2 regions of the Micromonospora sp. URMC 105 genome follow, and region 2 is predicted to be linked to the other one. Evidence: riboswitches for the same ligand, from Rfam matches in the RefSeq annotation. Region 2 holds a riboswitch; the other holds the start of a gene.
The links. A riboswitch is a leader RNA that binds a small molecule or an ion and turns the genes downstream of it on or off. The one in region 2 is predicted to bind cyclic di-AMP.

Region 1 (7,182 bases), on a different contig from region 2:
GAGGTGCGGGCCCGGCTCTGCCGGGAGCCCCAGGAGTGGGACGGGCGGATCGAATCCACCCCGCAGGCCTGCCTGCTGGCCCGCCGTCGCCGGTGACGACCGGCGGTGACCGGCCGACCACGCCGGCTCGTATCCTTCTCCCGCGGCTCCCGACCCGGGAGCCCGTGCCGAAAGGAATGAGGAGGTTGGTGTGAGCAGCCGGACCGAGACGTTGGAGTTCCAGGCCGAGACGCGTCAACTGCTGCAGTTGATGGTGCACTCGATCTACTCGCACAAGGACGTCTTCCTGCGGGAACTCGTCTCCAACGCCTCCGACGCGCTGGACAAGCTGCGGCTGGAGTCCCTGGTCGACAAGGACCTGGTGGCCGACACCGCTGACCTGCACATCGAGATCGAGACCGACCCCGCGGCCCGCACCCTCACCGTGCGGGACAACGGCATCGGCATGTCCCGCGAGGACGTCGTCTCCCTGATCGGCACCATCGCCCGCTCCGGCACCGCCGAGCTGCTGCGCAAGCTGAAGGAGTCCCGTGAGGCCGCCGCGCAGGACCTGATCGGCCAGTTCGGGGTGGGCTTCTACTCGACGTTCATGGTGGCCGACAAGGTCAGCCTGCTGACCCGGCGCGCCGGTCAGGCCGAGGGCACCCGCTGGGAGTCCACCGGCGAGGGCACCTACGTCGTCGAGACGGTCACCGACGCCCCGCAGGGCACGTCGGTGACCGTGCACCTGAAGCCGGCCGACAGCGAGGACAACCTCGCCGACTACACCGACCACGGCAAGATCCGCGAGATCGTCAAGCGGTACTCCGACTTCATCGCCTGGCCGATCCGGCTGGTCACGGCGGACGCCGAGCGAGCCACCCTCAACTCGATGAAGGCGCTCTGGGCCCGGCCGCGCGACGAGGTCGCCGAGGAGGAGTACCGCGACTTCTACCGGCACGTCAGCCACGACTGGGCCGACCCGCTGGAGACCATCCACATGCGGGGCGAGGGCGTCTTCGAGTACGAGGCGCTGCTCTTCATCCCCACGCACGCCCCGTTCGACCTGTACCTGGCCGACGGCCGGCGTGGGGTGCAGCTCTACGTCAAGCGGGTCTTCGTGATGGACGACTGCGCCGCGCTCATGCCCAACTACCTGCGCTTCGTCAAGGGCGTGGTGGACGCGCACGACCTGTCGCTGAACATCTCCCGGGAGATCCTTCAGCAGGACCGGCAGATCCAGATCGTCCGCCGCCGGCTGGTCCGCAAGGTGCTCGCCACGGTCAAGGAGATGCGCGCCGAGCACCCCGAGCGGTACCGGACGTTCTGGTCGGAGTTCGGCCGGGTGCTCAAGGAGGGGCTGCTGGAGGATCCGGACAACCAGCAGGCGATCCTGGACGTCGTCTCCGTCGCCTCCACCCACGACCCCGCCGAGCAGACCACCCTGCACGAGTACGTCGAGCGGATGAAGGACGGCCAGGAAGAGATCTACTACGCCACCGGTGAGACCCGGACGGCGCTGGAGAACTCCCCGCACATGGAGGCGTTCCGCGCCAAGGGCTACGAGGTGCTGCTGCTCACCGACCCGGTCGACGAGGTCTGGGTGGAGCGGGTAGCGCAGTTCGACGGCCGGCCGCTGCGCTCGATCGCCAAGGGCCAGGTGGACCTGGACACCGCGCAGGAGCGTGAGGAGGCCGAGACGCAGCGGGAGCAGCAGACCAAGGAGTACGCCGCCCTGCTCGGCTTCCTCGGCGGCGCGCTGTCCGACAGCGTCAAGGAGGTACGGCTCTCGTCTCGCCTGACCACCTCGCCGGCCTGCCTCGTCGGCGACGCGCACGACATCACCCCGACGCTGGAGAAGATGTACCGCGCGATGGGGCAGGAGGTACCGAAGGTCCTGCGCATCCTCGAACTCAACCCGACCCACCCGCTGGTTACCGGCCTGCGCGCCGCGCACGAGCGCGGCGGTGACTCCGACGCTCTCACCGAGACCGCCGAGCTGCTGTACGGCATGGCGCTGCTCGCCGAGGGCGGCGACCTGGCCGACCCGGCCCGCTTCGCCCGGCTCCTCGCCGACCGGCTGGCCCGCACCCTCTGACCGGTTGCGACGGGTCCCTTCCCGACCGCCCGGCGGTCGGGAAGGGACCGGTCCGCACCGTGATCCACATGCGAATGCCCGCCGTGTAGAGCATCATCGGCGGGCCCGCAACTCGACGGACGAAGCCGTCGCTCGGCCGGGTGAAGAACTTCACAAGAAGTGGGCAATCCCCCGAAACGGTTCCTAACGTCGTTCGTGTTCGCGATCGCGGACACCACGGCCGGTAACGCCTAATCCATGCCGCCGGCCGCTGGGACCTTGTCACCGGGCATGGAGCGGGGGACCCACACGTTCCTCGGTGCACGTCACCTCGGGGTGAAGCCGCCACGGCGGCCGGGCTCCTCGGCCCGAACCCGACAGCTCACCTCGTCGGCGTGGAGGAATCCACATGGCAACTGAATACACCGCCCGTCACCGACGGGTCAGCTCGCGCCGCATCGCCGTCGGCACGCTCGCCGTCGGTGCGGTCACCGCAGTCGCTGCCGTACTGGCACCGGCGTCACCGGCGAGCGCCGCCGTCAACTGGGACGCGATCGCCCAGTGCGAGTCCGGCGGCAACTGGCACATCAACACCGGCAACGGCTACTACGGCGGCCTGCAGTTCTCGCAGAGCACCTGGGCCGGCTACGGCGGCAAGAAGTACGCCTCCCGCGCCGACCTGGCCAGCCGGGGCGAGCAGATCGCCATCGCCGAGAAGGTGCTCGACGGTCAGGGCATCGGCGCCTGGCCGACCTGCGGCAAGAAGGGCGGCTCCAGCAAGAGCTACGCGAGCAGCTCCGAGAAGTCGCAGAAGTCCCAGAAGTCGCAGAAGTCGGAGCGGCGCTCCGGCTCGCGCAGCTCGTCGAAGGCCACCGAGCGGTCCTCGCGCGGCGAGCAGCACAGCAGCCGCAGCCAGCGGCGCAGCGCCCCCGCCGCCACCGGCGACGTGTACGTGGTGCGGGCGGGTGACACCCTGTCGCGGATCGCCGAGGCCCGAGACCTGGCCGGTGGCTGGCACGCGCTGTACGAGCGCAACAAGCGCGTGGTGGGCAGCGACCCGGGCCTGATCTTCCCGGGCCAGAAGCTCAGCCTCTGACGCGTCGCCGTGTCCGGGTCACCGGGCCGCCGGTCCGCACACCCGATAGGGTTGGCCCTGGTGTGCCGGGAAGTCTGGTCGGCGATGGATGACGCGATCCCTGCCGACGAGGAGACTCCCCGTGACCGACGCCCCCCGGCGCCGTACCAGCCTGTTCGCCCGCCGCTCCTGGGGCGAGACCAGCCGCATCCTGGGCATCCTGCGCAAGGAGACCGTGGGCGGGGCGCTCCTGCTCGTCGGGGCGCTGCTCGCGCTGGTCTGGTCGAACTCGCCCTGGGCGGACGGCTACCGGTCGCTGCGTGACCTCACCGTCGGCCCGGCGTCGCTGCACCTCGACCTGAGCCTCGCGACCTGGGCCGCCGACGGGCTGCTGGCGATCTTCTTCTTCGTCGCCGGGCTGGAACTCAAGCGCGAGTTCGTCGCCGGAGACCTGCGGGACCCGCGCCGGGCCGCGGTGCCGGTGGCGGCGGCGGTCGGCGGGGTGGTCGTACCGGCCGTGCTGTTCCTCCTGTTCGCCGGGGCCGACGGGGCCCGCGGCTGGGCGATCCCCACGGCCACCGACATCGCGTTCGCCCTCGCGGTGCTCGCGGTGGTCGGACGGCTGCTGCCGTCGGCGCTGCGCACCTTCCTGCTCACCCTGGCGGTCGTCGACGACCTGCTCGCCATCGTGATCATCGCCGTCTTCTACACCACCAGCCTCGCCGTGCTTCCGCTGCTGGGCGCACTGGTGCCGCTCGCGCTCTTCGCCGTGCTGGTGCAGCGCCGGGTCCGGTCCTGGTGGCTGCTGCTGCCGCTGGCGGCGGTGACCTGGACGCTCGTGCACGCCTCGGGTGTGCACGCCACGGTGGCGGGGGTGCTGCTGGCCTTCGCCGTGCCGGTGCTGCGCAGCACGGCCGCCGGTGGGCCGGGCGCCGGGCCGGGCCTGGCGGAGCACTTCGAGCACCGGTTCCGGCCGATCTCCGCCGGGGTGGCGGTGCCGATCTTCGCGTTCCTCTCCGCGGGGGTCACGGTCGGCGGGCTGGCCGGGCTGGCCACCGCACTGTCCGACCGGGTCGCGGTCGGCATCGTGGTCGGTCTGGTGCTCGGCAAGCCGGTGGGCATCCTGGCCGCCACCTGGCTGGTGTCCCGGTTCACCCGGGCCAACCTCGACGAGGGACTGAACTGGCTCGACGTGCTGGGCCTGGCGTTGCTCGGCGGGATCGGGTTCACCGTGTCGCTGCTGATCGGCGAGCTGGCGTTCGGCCTGGGCAGCGCGCGCGACGACCACGTCAAGGTCGCCGTGCTCACCGGCTCGCTGCTCTCCGCGCTGCTGGCGACGGTGATCCTGCGCGCCCGCACCCGGGTCTACCGGCGGGTGCACGAGATCGAGACCGTCGACGAGGACCACGACGGCGTCCCGGACGTCTTCGAGCGCGAGGCGGGCCGCTAGCCGTCCGGTTGCGCCGTTGCGGCCGGGTACGCCCGGGTCTCGCTGGCCTTGACCGCCGCCCAGACCCGCTGCCCGGGCTCCAGGCGCAGCTGGGCGGCGGCGGCCGGGGTGACGTCGGCGGCGGCGGTGACCGGACCGGTGAGCTGCACCCGCAGGTTGTCCCCGTGCCGCTGCACCCCGCTGACCGTGGCCGGCCAGGTGTTGCGAGGGCTGCCGTCGGGCCGGTGCGGGTGCAGGGCGACGGCGGCGGGCCGGAAGACCACGAAGGCGTCGCCGTCGAGCCGGTCGGCGGTGGCCAGGACGAAATCGTCGCCGAGGCGTACCGCGTGCCCGTCGGCGTGGCCCCGGTAGAGGTTCAGCCCGACGAGCCGGGCGACGTAGTCGGTGCGTGGGCGGGCCGTGACGGTGGTCGCGTCCCCCTCCTGCACCACCCGGCCGTCCTCCACGATGACCAGCCGGTCGGCCAGGGCGAGCGCGTCCAGCGGATCGTGGGTGACCAGCAGCGTGGCGCCGTCGTGGTCGGCCAGGTGTCGGTGCAGGTGGGCCCGGGTGTCCAGCCGGGTCCGGGCGTCGAGCGCGGCGAGCGGCTCGTCGAGCAGGAGCAACCTCGGGCGTACGGCGAGCGCGCGGGCCAGGGCCACCCGCTGGGCCTGCCCGCCGGAGAGCTGCCGCGGCCGGCTCCGGGCGTGCCCGGCCAGCCCGACCCGGTCCAGCCAGCCGGCCGCCTGTTCCCGGGCGGCCCGTCGGTCGAGGCCCTGGCGGCGCGGGCCGAACGCGACGTTGTCCAGCGCGCTCAGGTGCGGGAAGAGCAGGTAGTCCTGGAACACCACGCCGACCCGGCGCCGCTCCGGCGGGATCCAGCGACCACGGTCGGGCCGGTCCAGGTCGACGCCGTCGAGCGTGACGTGCCCGGCGGTGAGCGGTTGCAGGCCGGCCAGGGCGCGCAGGGCGGTGGTCTTGCCGGCCCCGTTCGGGCCGAGCAGCGCGACCACCTCGCCGGCGGCGACGCTCACCCGGACGTCCAGGCGGAAGGCGCCCCGGTCGACGACCAGGTGGCCGTCCAGCAGCGGACCGGTCACGGGCTGGTGATCCAGCGGTCGCGCAGGCCGGCGAGGATCGCCACCGAGACGGTGAGCAGGATCAGGCTGAGCACGATCGCGGCGTCCAGGTCGGTCTCCAGGGCCAGGTAGACCGCCAGCGGCATGGTCTGGGTGCGGCCGGGATAGTTGCCGGCGAAGGTGATGGTCGCGCCGAACTCGCCGAGCGCCCGGGCCCAGCAGAGCACCGCCCCGGCGGCGACGCCGGGGGCGATCAGCGGCAGGGTCACGTGGGTGAAGGTGGTCCACCGGCCGGCGCCGAGGGTGGCCGCGGCCTCCTCGTAGCGGCTGTCCGCGCCGCGCAGCGCGCCCTCGACGGCGATGATGAGGAACGGCATCGCCACGAACGCCTCGGCGAGCACCACGCCGGTGGTGGTGAACGGCAGGGTGAGGCCGAAGGCGTCGTCCAGCCACCGTCCGAGCTGCCCGTTGCGGCCGAAGACCAGCAGCAACGCCACGCCGCCGACCACCGGTGGCAGCACCAGCGGCACGGTGACCAGCGCGCGCACCACCCGCCGGCCGGGAAACGGCACCCGGGCCAGCAGCCAGGCGAGGGGTACGCCGCAGGCCAGGCAGAGCAGGGTGGCCAGGGTGGCGCACTGCACCGACAGCCGCAGCGCGGTCAGCACGCCCGGTGCGGTCAGCCGCTGCGGCAGCGTGGCCCACGGGGTCCGCGCCAGCAGCCCGGCCAGCGGCAGCACCAGGAAGAGCAGCCCCAGCCCGGCCGGTACGAGCAGCGCGACCGGCACGCGCCGGCCGGGCCGTCGCCGGGTACGCGGTGCCGGGCCGTCCGGCGCGGCGGTCACGACCCGGCGGGCGGCTGGAAGCCGGCGTCGGTGAGCACGGCCCGGCCCTGGTCGGAGCGGACGTGCGCGACGAAGGCGCGGGCGGCGGCCGGGTTCGGCGCGTCCTTGAGCACCACCAGCGGGTAGTCGTTGACCGCGCGGGCGGACTCGGGGAACTCGACCCCGTCCACCTTGGCGGCGGCGGACCGGACGTCGGTGCGGTAGACCAGCGCCGCGTCGACCTCGCCGAGCGTCACCTTGGACAGCGCGCCCTTGACGTCCTGCTCCAGGGTCACCGGGGTCAGCGTCACGCCGGCCTCGGCGAGTGCCCGGGTGGCGGCCGCCCCGCAGGGCACCTGCTCGGCGCAGAGCGCCACCTTGGCGCCGGGCCGGGTCAGGTCGGCCAGCCCGGTGACCCCGTCGGGGTTGCCCTTCGGCACGGCGATGACGAGCTGGTTGCGGGCGAAGACGGTGGGGGAGCCGGCGGCGGCGCCCGCGTCGGTGACGGTGGCCATGTTCCTCGGGCTGGCCGAGGCGAACACGTCCGCCGGGGCGCCCTGGGTGAGCTGGGTGGCCAGCTGCGAGCTGCCCGCGAAGTTGAAGGTGACCCGCACGCCGGGGTGGGCGTTCTCGAACTGCCGGCCGAGGGTGGTGAAGGACTCGGTCAGGGACGCCGCGGCGAAGACGGTCACCGTCCCGGTGATCCCGCCGGAGCCGCC
Region 2 (7,182 bases):
AGATGTGATGGTGCAATGAGCCACCTTGAATTCGGCCCGGCGCTTCCCTAATGTGGGGCACCGACCGCTGTGGGTCGTCTGCCTCCGTCTTCCCCTCAGCGAGGCGCCCGGCGGTCGGTCGCTAAGGAGTCGGTGCCGGTGGCAACCATGCCCCCTCATCGTCACGCCCAGGGTCGCCCGTCCGGCCTGCGACGGGTCGCCCGCCGCCTGCTCACACTGGTCGCCGCCGTCGCTGTCGGCGCCGGGATGTTCGCCGTGCCGGCACACGCCGCGCCGACGCCCGAGGAGATCGAGGCGGCGATCGACAAGCAGTGGGAACAGCTCGAGCCGACCATCGAGCAGTACAACAAGGTACGCGCGCAGCTGAAGGTCAACCGCAAGAAGTCGGCGGAGCTGGAGAAGAAGATCCAGCCGCTGGCCCTGCAGACCGAGCTGGCCATGAACCGGGTCGGCGACCTCGCCTCCCGCTACTACATGACGGGCCCCTCGCAGGACGTCAGCGCGCTGCTGGTCAGCGTGAAGCCGGGCACCCTGACCGAGCAGCTGACCATCCTGGACCGGCTCGCCTCGCAGGAGCGCAAGGAGCTCCAGGTCGTCATCGACGCCCGGAAGAAGTACGACGGCGAGAAGCAGAAGCTCGACGCGCTGATCGCGGCGGAGGTCAAGCAGGAGAAGGAGCTGGCCGCCAAGAAGTCGCAGATCAACGCCGAGATCAAGCGGCTGCAGGCGTCGATGCCGAAGACGGTCGTCAAGGTGGCCGGCTGCCCGACCATCAAGGGCGTGGTGAGCACCGCCGCGCAGACCGCCATCCGGGTGGCCTGCCAGCAGGTCGGTGACCCGTACGTCTGGGGTGCCGACGGACCGGACTCCTTCGACTGCTCCGGCCTCACCCAGTACGCCTACAAGGCCGCCGGGATCTCCCTGACCCACCACACCGGCGCCCAGTGGAACGAGGGCAAGTCCATCCCGCGCTCCGAGGCCCGCCCCGGTGATCTGGTCTTCTTCTTCAGTGACCTGCACCACGTCGGCCTCTATCTCGGTAACGGGCTGATGGTCCACGCGCCCCGGACCGGCAAGCCGGTCCAGGTCGCCAGCATCGACTACATGCCGGTCGCCGGCTTCCGACGGCCGAACTGACCCGACCCGCCGCGAACCCCCGGTCATCCGACCGGGGGTTCCGCGTATCCCCGACGCCGGGCGGCATGGCGGGTTGCGAATCGATAACGGCCGTCTACTCTGGTCCTTTGTCGGCCGCCGACAGGTCCGTCCATCCCGGGCGGCAGCGGCCGGCACCGCCGAGTCGCCTCCGGGCGAGCCGGGGACCCAGGTACGCCGGGGTGAATCCGCAACCACTGCGGTAGGGCGCTCCCTTCCCGCCCGAACCCGTCAGCTAACCCGGTAGGCGGTCGACGGAAGAAGGAGTCCGGAGCCCGGTGGCACACCATGCCCCGCGGCCACCGTCGTACCGGTCGACCCAGGTCGCCCGGCGGACGGCTGCGCCGCGCCCACGCTGGTCCCGCTTCACCACCGTCCTGGCTGCGCTGGCCGGCGCCGCCGTCGTCCTGACCGGTGCGCCCACGGCGGCCCACGCCGACCCCTCGGTCGCCGAGATCGAACGGCAGATCGACCAGGACTGGAACAGGCTCGAACCGATCATCGAGCAGCACAACGCCACCCGTCAGGACCTGGCCGCCAAGCGCCGGCAGGCCGACGCGCTGGCCCGGCGGATCGAACCGCTGCAACTCCAGGTCGACCTCGCGATGAACCAGGTCAGCGGCCTCGCCGCCGAGGCGTACAAGGGAGAGAACGTCTCCGCCGTCAACGCCCTGCTCGGCAGCGCCTCCCCCACCGAACTGGTCGACCAGCTCGAACTGCTCGACCGGTTCGCCGATCGGCAGCAGCGCGACGTGCGCGCGGTCAAGGACCTGCGGGACAAGCTCGCCGCCGAGAAGGCGCCGCTGGACGAGATGGTTGCCCAGCTGAGCCGCACCGAGGCCCAGCTGGCCGCGAAGAAGAAGCAGATCAACACCGAGATCGACCGGCTGCAGAAGCTGCGGCTCAAGGTCTACGGCAGCGGTGGCGGCGGCAAGCTGCGCCCGGCCCCGTGCCCGGCCGGCTACCCCGGCGGCCCGGCCGGGACGGCGGTGAAGTTCGCCTGCGCACAGATCGGCAAGCCGTACGTCTGGGGCGCCGAGGGCCCCAACTCGTACGACTGCTCCGGGCTGATGCTCGCGGCCTGGGCGAAGGCGGGCGTCTCGCTGCCGCACAACGCCCGCCAGCAGCGCCAGGTCACCGCCCGGGTCGGCCGGGCCGACCTGCGCCCCGGCGACCTGGTCTTCTACTACGCCGACCTGCACCACGTCGGCATGTACGTCGGTGGCGGCTGGGTGGTGCACGCCTCCCAGGCGGGCCAGCCGGTCAAGATGAAGCGGGTCGACGACGGGCCGGTCAACAGCTACGGCCGGCCACGCTGACCGCTCGCCGGGCTCCCGGGGTGCCGGGAGCCCGGCGCGGCGTCAGCGGGTGGGCCAGGTGCGCCAGTGCTGCCAGGAGCGGCTCGGGGTCGGCCCGCGCTGGCCCTGGTAGCGGGACCCGTAGACGGCGGAGCCGTACGGGTGCTCGGCCGGGGACGAGAGCCGGAAGATGCAGAGCTGGCCGATCTTCATCCCGGGCCAGAGCGTGATCGGCAGGTTCGCCACGTTCGACAGCTCCAGCGTCACGTGACCGGAGAAGCCCGGGTCGATGAAGCCGGCGGTGGAGTGGGTGAGCAGGCCGAGCCGGCCCAGGCTGGACTTGCCCTCCAGGCGGCCGGCGAGCTGGTCGCCGAGCGAGATCACCTCCAGCGTGGAGGCGAGCACGAACTCACCCGGGTGCAGCACGAACGGCTCGCCCTCGGGGACCTCCACCATCGAGGTGAGGTCGTCCTGCTGGATCGCCGGGTCGATGTGCGTGTAGAGGTGGTTGTTGAAGACCCGGAAGAGCTTGTCGAGCCGCACGTCGATGCTGGACGGCTGCACCAGCGTGGGCTCGAAGGGCTCCAGCGCGAGAGTGCCCGCCTTGATCTCGGAGACCAGGTCGCGGTCGGAGAGCAGCATCGGCACACCATATCGAGCGGACCGGGTGACCTGCGTGTCGGACTACGCGTTCGTACACGTGTTCGATAGGATGTCCGTATGGCTTCCTGGTCCGAATTCGCCGCTGACGAGCCCCGACTCGCCGACGGGATCCGCCTTCTCATGCAGCAGTACGGGCCGGGCTTCGGCTACCTGGCCACCGTCCGCGCCGACGGCGGGCCCCGGGTGCACCCGGTCTGCCCGGTGATCACCGACGAGGGTCTGTTCTGCTTCGTCGTCGACTCGCCCAAGCGGCGCGACCTCGAACGCGACGGGCGGTACGCGTTGCACTCGTTCCCGCCGGAGGAGACCGACGACGAGGCGTACGTCGCCGGGCGCGCGCAACCGGTCACCGACCCGGCCCAGGTGGCGCGGGTGGCCCGCCTCGGCCGGGCGGCGCCCCAGGTCGACTGGCGACTCTTCGAGTTCAGCGTCGACGTGGCGATGCTGACCCGCCGCGATCAGGGCGGGCTCGGTCAGTTCGGCGAGGGGCGGGGGTCCTCCGCCGTCCAGGTCTGGCTCGACCCGGGTGCGGCCCACCGCGGCGGCGACGCCGCCGGCGTACCCGATCGGCGGCCGGCCCGCCGCGGCCGCCACGGTTTCGACACCCGCCGCCCGGCGGCCTGAACGCCGATGCCGGCCCCGTCTTGAGCGACGGAGCCGGCATCGGCGTCTGCTGAGGTGCTACGCCGCGCGGTAGGCGTTCCACGCGGTCAGCATGCGGCTCGCCTGACCAGCGGTGAACTGGTACATGCACGAGTCGTAGGTGTAGTCCATGAAGTTGGTGATCGGGTCCACGCCGGCCGTGGTGCAGGTGTCCCGCCCGGTCGGGCACTCGAACGCCGGCGACGCCTCGGCCGGGGTGTCGCTGACGCTGTCACCCGAGCCGGAGCAACCACCCTGGAAGGTGTGGTAGAGGTTCAGCCAGTGGCCTACCTCGTGGGTGCCGGTGTCGCCCTGGTTGTAGTTGGCGGAGGTGCCGCCGGGCAGCGACTCGCTGAGCACGACCACGCCGTCCATGCTGTTCAGCTTGCGCTGCGGGAAGGTCGCCCAGCCGAGCAGGTCGTCGCCCAGTTCGCCCAGGTAGACGTTGAGCGTGTTCTTGCCGCCCACGCGCAGCGAGGTCTTCATCGACCGCTCCGCCGAGGAGCCCTGCACGATCGGGTACCAGGACGGGTTGGTCACCCGGTTGATCTTCTGGAGCTGGAAGCCGAAGGCCGTGGCCGCGCCACCGGTGGCGCCGCTGTAGGCCTGGTTCAGCACGTTGATCTGCGAGGTGATCATCGAGTCCGGGATGTTGCCGCCGGCGCGGGTGGCGTCCCGCTGGATGACGTGCACCACGACCGGGATGGTGACAGTGGCCAACGGGGCGGCGGCCTGGGCGCCGGCCCGGAAGCTCGCCCGCTCGCGCAGCGCGGTGGCGAGGTCCGCCTCGCGCTCACGCACCTGCTTGGCGGTCAGCTCGTTGGGCTCGTGCTTGGCGATTCCGCCCTTTTTGATCCGGGCGTCCGAGTGCACGTCGGCCGGCTCGACGCAGGCTTCCGTCGGGGCGGCGGAGAAGGCGGAAGCAGCGGGTACGACACCCACCGCAGCGGTGCTGAGCAGCAGCGCGAGGGTCGTCGACGCGACGCCGGCGGTACGCCGGGTCAGCAGGTTGGGACGGAGTCCCATGGGCCCACCTCTTTCTGGCGGCGCGACAGGGGGTATGTCGCACCGTGGTCGAGAACGTGGGGGTGACGTTACAACCGATCGACAGATTTGAGAACGATCATATGTTGCCGCTGTGAAACTTTTCGCTCTCCATCGATACGTAGCGCTCAAGATCGATTACTGGGAGCGGGGCTCCGGGCGTGGCGGGGGTACCTGGGTGCACGGCGGCGGTCACCTCGGGTACAGTGGTGCCGCCTGCGGGTGTAGTTCAATGGCAGAACATCAGCTTCCCAAGCTGACAGTGCGGGTTCGATTCCCGTCACCCGCTCCAGCGTGAGGCCCCAGCTCAGGACAGGTTTCCTGGCTGGGGCCTCAGTCGTTGCTACCGCTTCTTGCGCTGGCCGTGCCCGCTACGTGCCCGATCCCTGCTCTGCTTGATCTGTGAGCTGAGCGCGTCAGCGATGTGCTCGTCACGCTCGCGGGCGGTGTGCTGGTAGATCATCGCGGCGCGGGTCGACGCGTGGGCCCATCCGGGCCTGGCACGTCGTGGCCGGGGCAGGCGACTCCGAGACAGGCAACGTGCTCCGGTGGCAGTTCGACAGCGAGAGGAAGCCCCGCAGATGGTGAAGCGTCTCGTCCAAGCCGACGGTGGGCAATGGCGTGAGCACACCGGCGACGTGGCCACGCAGCCCCCGAGGTGAGGCCGGCCGGCTGCAAGCGGTGTCGGGCCGCGGAGACTGCGCGACAGGCCAGTCGGGACCCTGGCGACACTCCGCCGAGTGTCGATGGAGCTGGGCGTGGTGGAGCAGCGGCACCAAGTCGAATTGGAGCCCTCGACGCCTCCTGTCATGCTGACGCGCATGCAGTCGAGAGCGTGGCTCAACAAAGATCATGACTTTGCACCAGGCAAGGAATTGTTCCGGTCCGAACGCAACTTTAGTGTGTGGGCCTACTCTCTGAGCCACAGTCAGTTGCTGCTCCGCACACGAACGGTGGCAGTCCCCGGGCACCGCGAGTCGCGAATCGATCTCCTGTTCAAGCCAGTCGACGCGATGAAGACGCGGATGGACTACGACGGCTTGGTCCTACGGTGTGCCACCACTGAGGAGCACGAGCGCATCCTGCGCGAGACCGGCCGCACGGCCGATCACAACAGAGCCTTCATCATCATGTCGGGCGATTCGCTGGACTACGTGGTCTCAGCGGCCGTCGGCTGGCAGGAAGACGATCAGGAAGACCGCGATCCCAGCGCCCTCGCCTTCTTCGTAGGTGCAACGGACCCCACCCAGCTATTGCCCTCCGACTTGCCCGTCTCTTGGAGCGCGACCCAAGCAGCGCAGTTGCGTGACTAAGTCCGCCGTCGCCAGAAGTGGTCAGCAGGTCGGCCGAGTTGAAGACCTCTCTCGCCTAAGGGACCGGCACTCGGTGGAGCGTCACCTGGGTCCCCGGACTGGTCTGCCACGTAGGTCCTGAGACCAGTCAGGCCGGCTGCCGACGGTCTAGAACTGCCGGAGGTTGTTGACACTTTGGGTCTCTGATCGTTGGAGATTCCGTGCCCCCATCGCTCGAACAGCAGCGGGATCGCCAGGCCCGGCGACGGCTGGCGATCCTGCGCCATGCGGAAGAGATCAGCGGCAACGTGGCAAAAACCTGCCGCTACTACGGCATCAGCCGCACCCGGTTCTACATCTGGCAGCGCCGCTACCAGGAAGAAGGACTTGCGGGGCTGCGCGACCGCTCCAGCCGGCCGCATAACAGCCCGAGGGCCACCCACGCTGACGGCATGGCGAACGGCCCGGCGCTGCTGTCGGAGGCCCGGATGCTGGCGGTGGCGGCCGAGCATCCGCTGGTCGACGCCGAGTCGGTCTCCCTGGAGGCCCTCGCCGATCACCCCGTGGTGCAGTACCCGGCGGTGACCTCGGCGGAGTTCAAGCGGGACCGCACCCCGGACCGCACGCCGTCCGGCCGTCCGGTGCCGAAGGGGCCGGTCGGCAACACCTTCTCGGAGATGCTGTCGCTGGTGGCGATGGGCCGAGGGGTGCTGCCGGTCGGCGAGCACACCCGGCGGTACCACCCGCGTCCGGACATCGCGTACGTGCCCATCCGCGACGCGCCGCCGATCCAGCGCGGCCCGGTCTGGCTGGAGACCAACACCACCGAGCGGGTACGCGAGTTCGTCCGCGCGGCGGCGGACACCACGCAGCGGCGGTGACTGGCAGGATGCCCGGCATGCGGGTGCTGGCGGAGATCCGGGCGCTGGTCGAGTCGATCGTGCCGCTCGACGAGCTGGAGGCGGCGCACCGCGCGCAGTGCCTGGACTGGCTCGCGGCGACCGACGACGTCTTCCGCCGGGTGAAGCCCCGCACGCCGTCGCCGCACCTGGTCGCGTACTTCCTGCTGCGTGATCCCGCCGACGGCG

Region 1: linked by a shared signal. The riboswitch ahead of ACSNN7_RS11740 (transglycosylase family protein) and the one ahead of ACSNN7_RS23670 (NlpC/P60 family protein) in region 2 are both predicted to bind cyclic di-AMP.

What each region holds. Positions count from the first base shown of each region.
Region 1 covers NZ_JBPQTL010000026.1:37,117-44,298, forward strand. Annotated here, with positions in the region: gene ACSNN7_RS11730 (class I SAM-dependent DNA methyltransferase) at 1-96, shown strand, start outside; gene htpG (molecular chaperone HtpG) at 191-2,077, shown strand; cyclic di-AMP (ydaO/yuaA leader) riboswitch at 2,295-2,467, shown strand; gene ACSNN7_RS11740 (transglycosylase family protein) at 2,466-3,152, shown strand; gene nhaA (Na+/H+ antiporter NhaA) at 3,241-4,581, shown strand; gene ACSNN7_RS11750 (ABC transporter ATP-binding protein) at 4,578-5,660, opposite strand; gene ACSNN7_RS11755 (ABC transporter permease) at 5,657-6,484, opposite strand; gene modA (molybdate ABC transporter substrate-binding protein) at 6,481-7,182, opposite strand, start outside.
Region 2 covers NZ_JBPQTL010000094.1:6,538-13,719, forward strand. Annotated here, with positions in the region: gene ACSNN7_RS23665 (NlpC/P60 family protein) at 133-1,137, shown strand; cyclic di-AMP (ydaO/yuaA leader) riboswitch at 1,284-1,420, shown strand; gene ACSNN7_RS23670 (NlpC/P60 family protein) at 1,434-2,474, shown strand; gene dcd (dCTP deaminase) at 2,517-3,095, opposite strand; gene ACSNN7_RS23680 (pyridoxamine 5'-phosphate oxidase family protein) at 3,174-3,740, shown strand; gene ACSNN7_RS23685 (zinc metalloprotease) at 3,798-4,784, opposite strand; tRNA gene ACSNN7_RS23690 (tRNA-Gly) at 5,021-5,094, shown strand; gene ACSNN7_RS23695 (hypothetical protein) at 5,543-6,115, shown strand; partial or broken gene ACSNN7_RS23700 (helix-turn-helix domain-containing protein) at 6,316-6,543, shown strand; gene ACSNN7_RS23705 (LysR substrate-binding domain-containing protein) at 6,547-6,975, shown strand.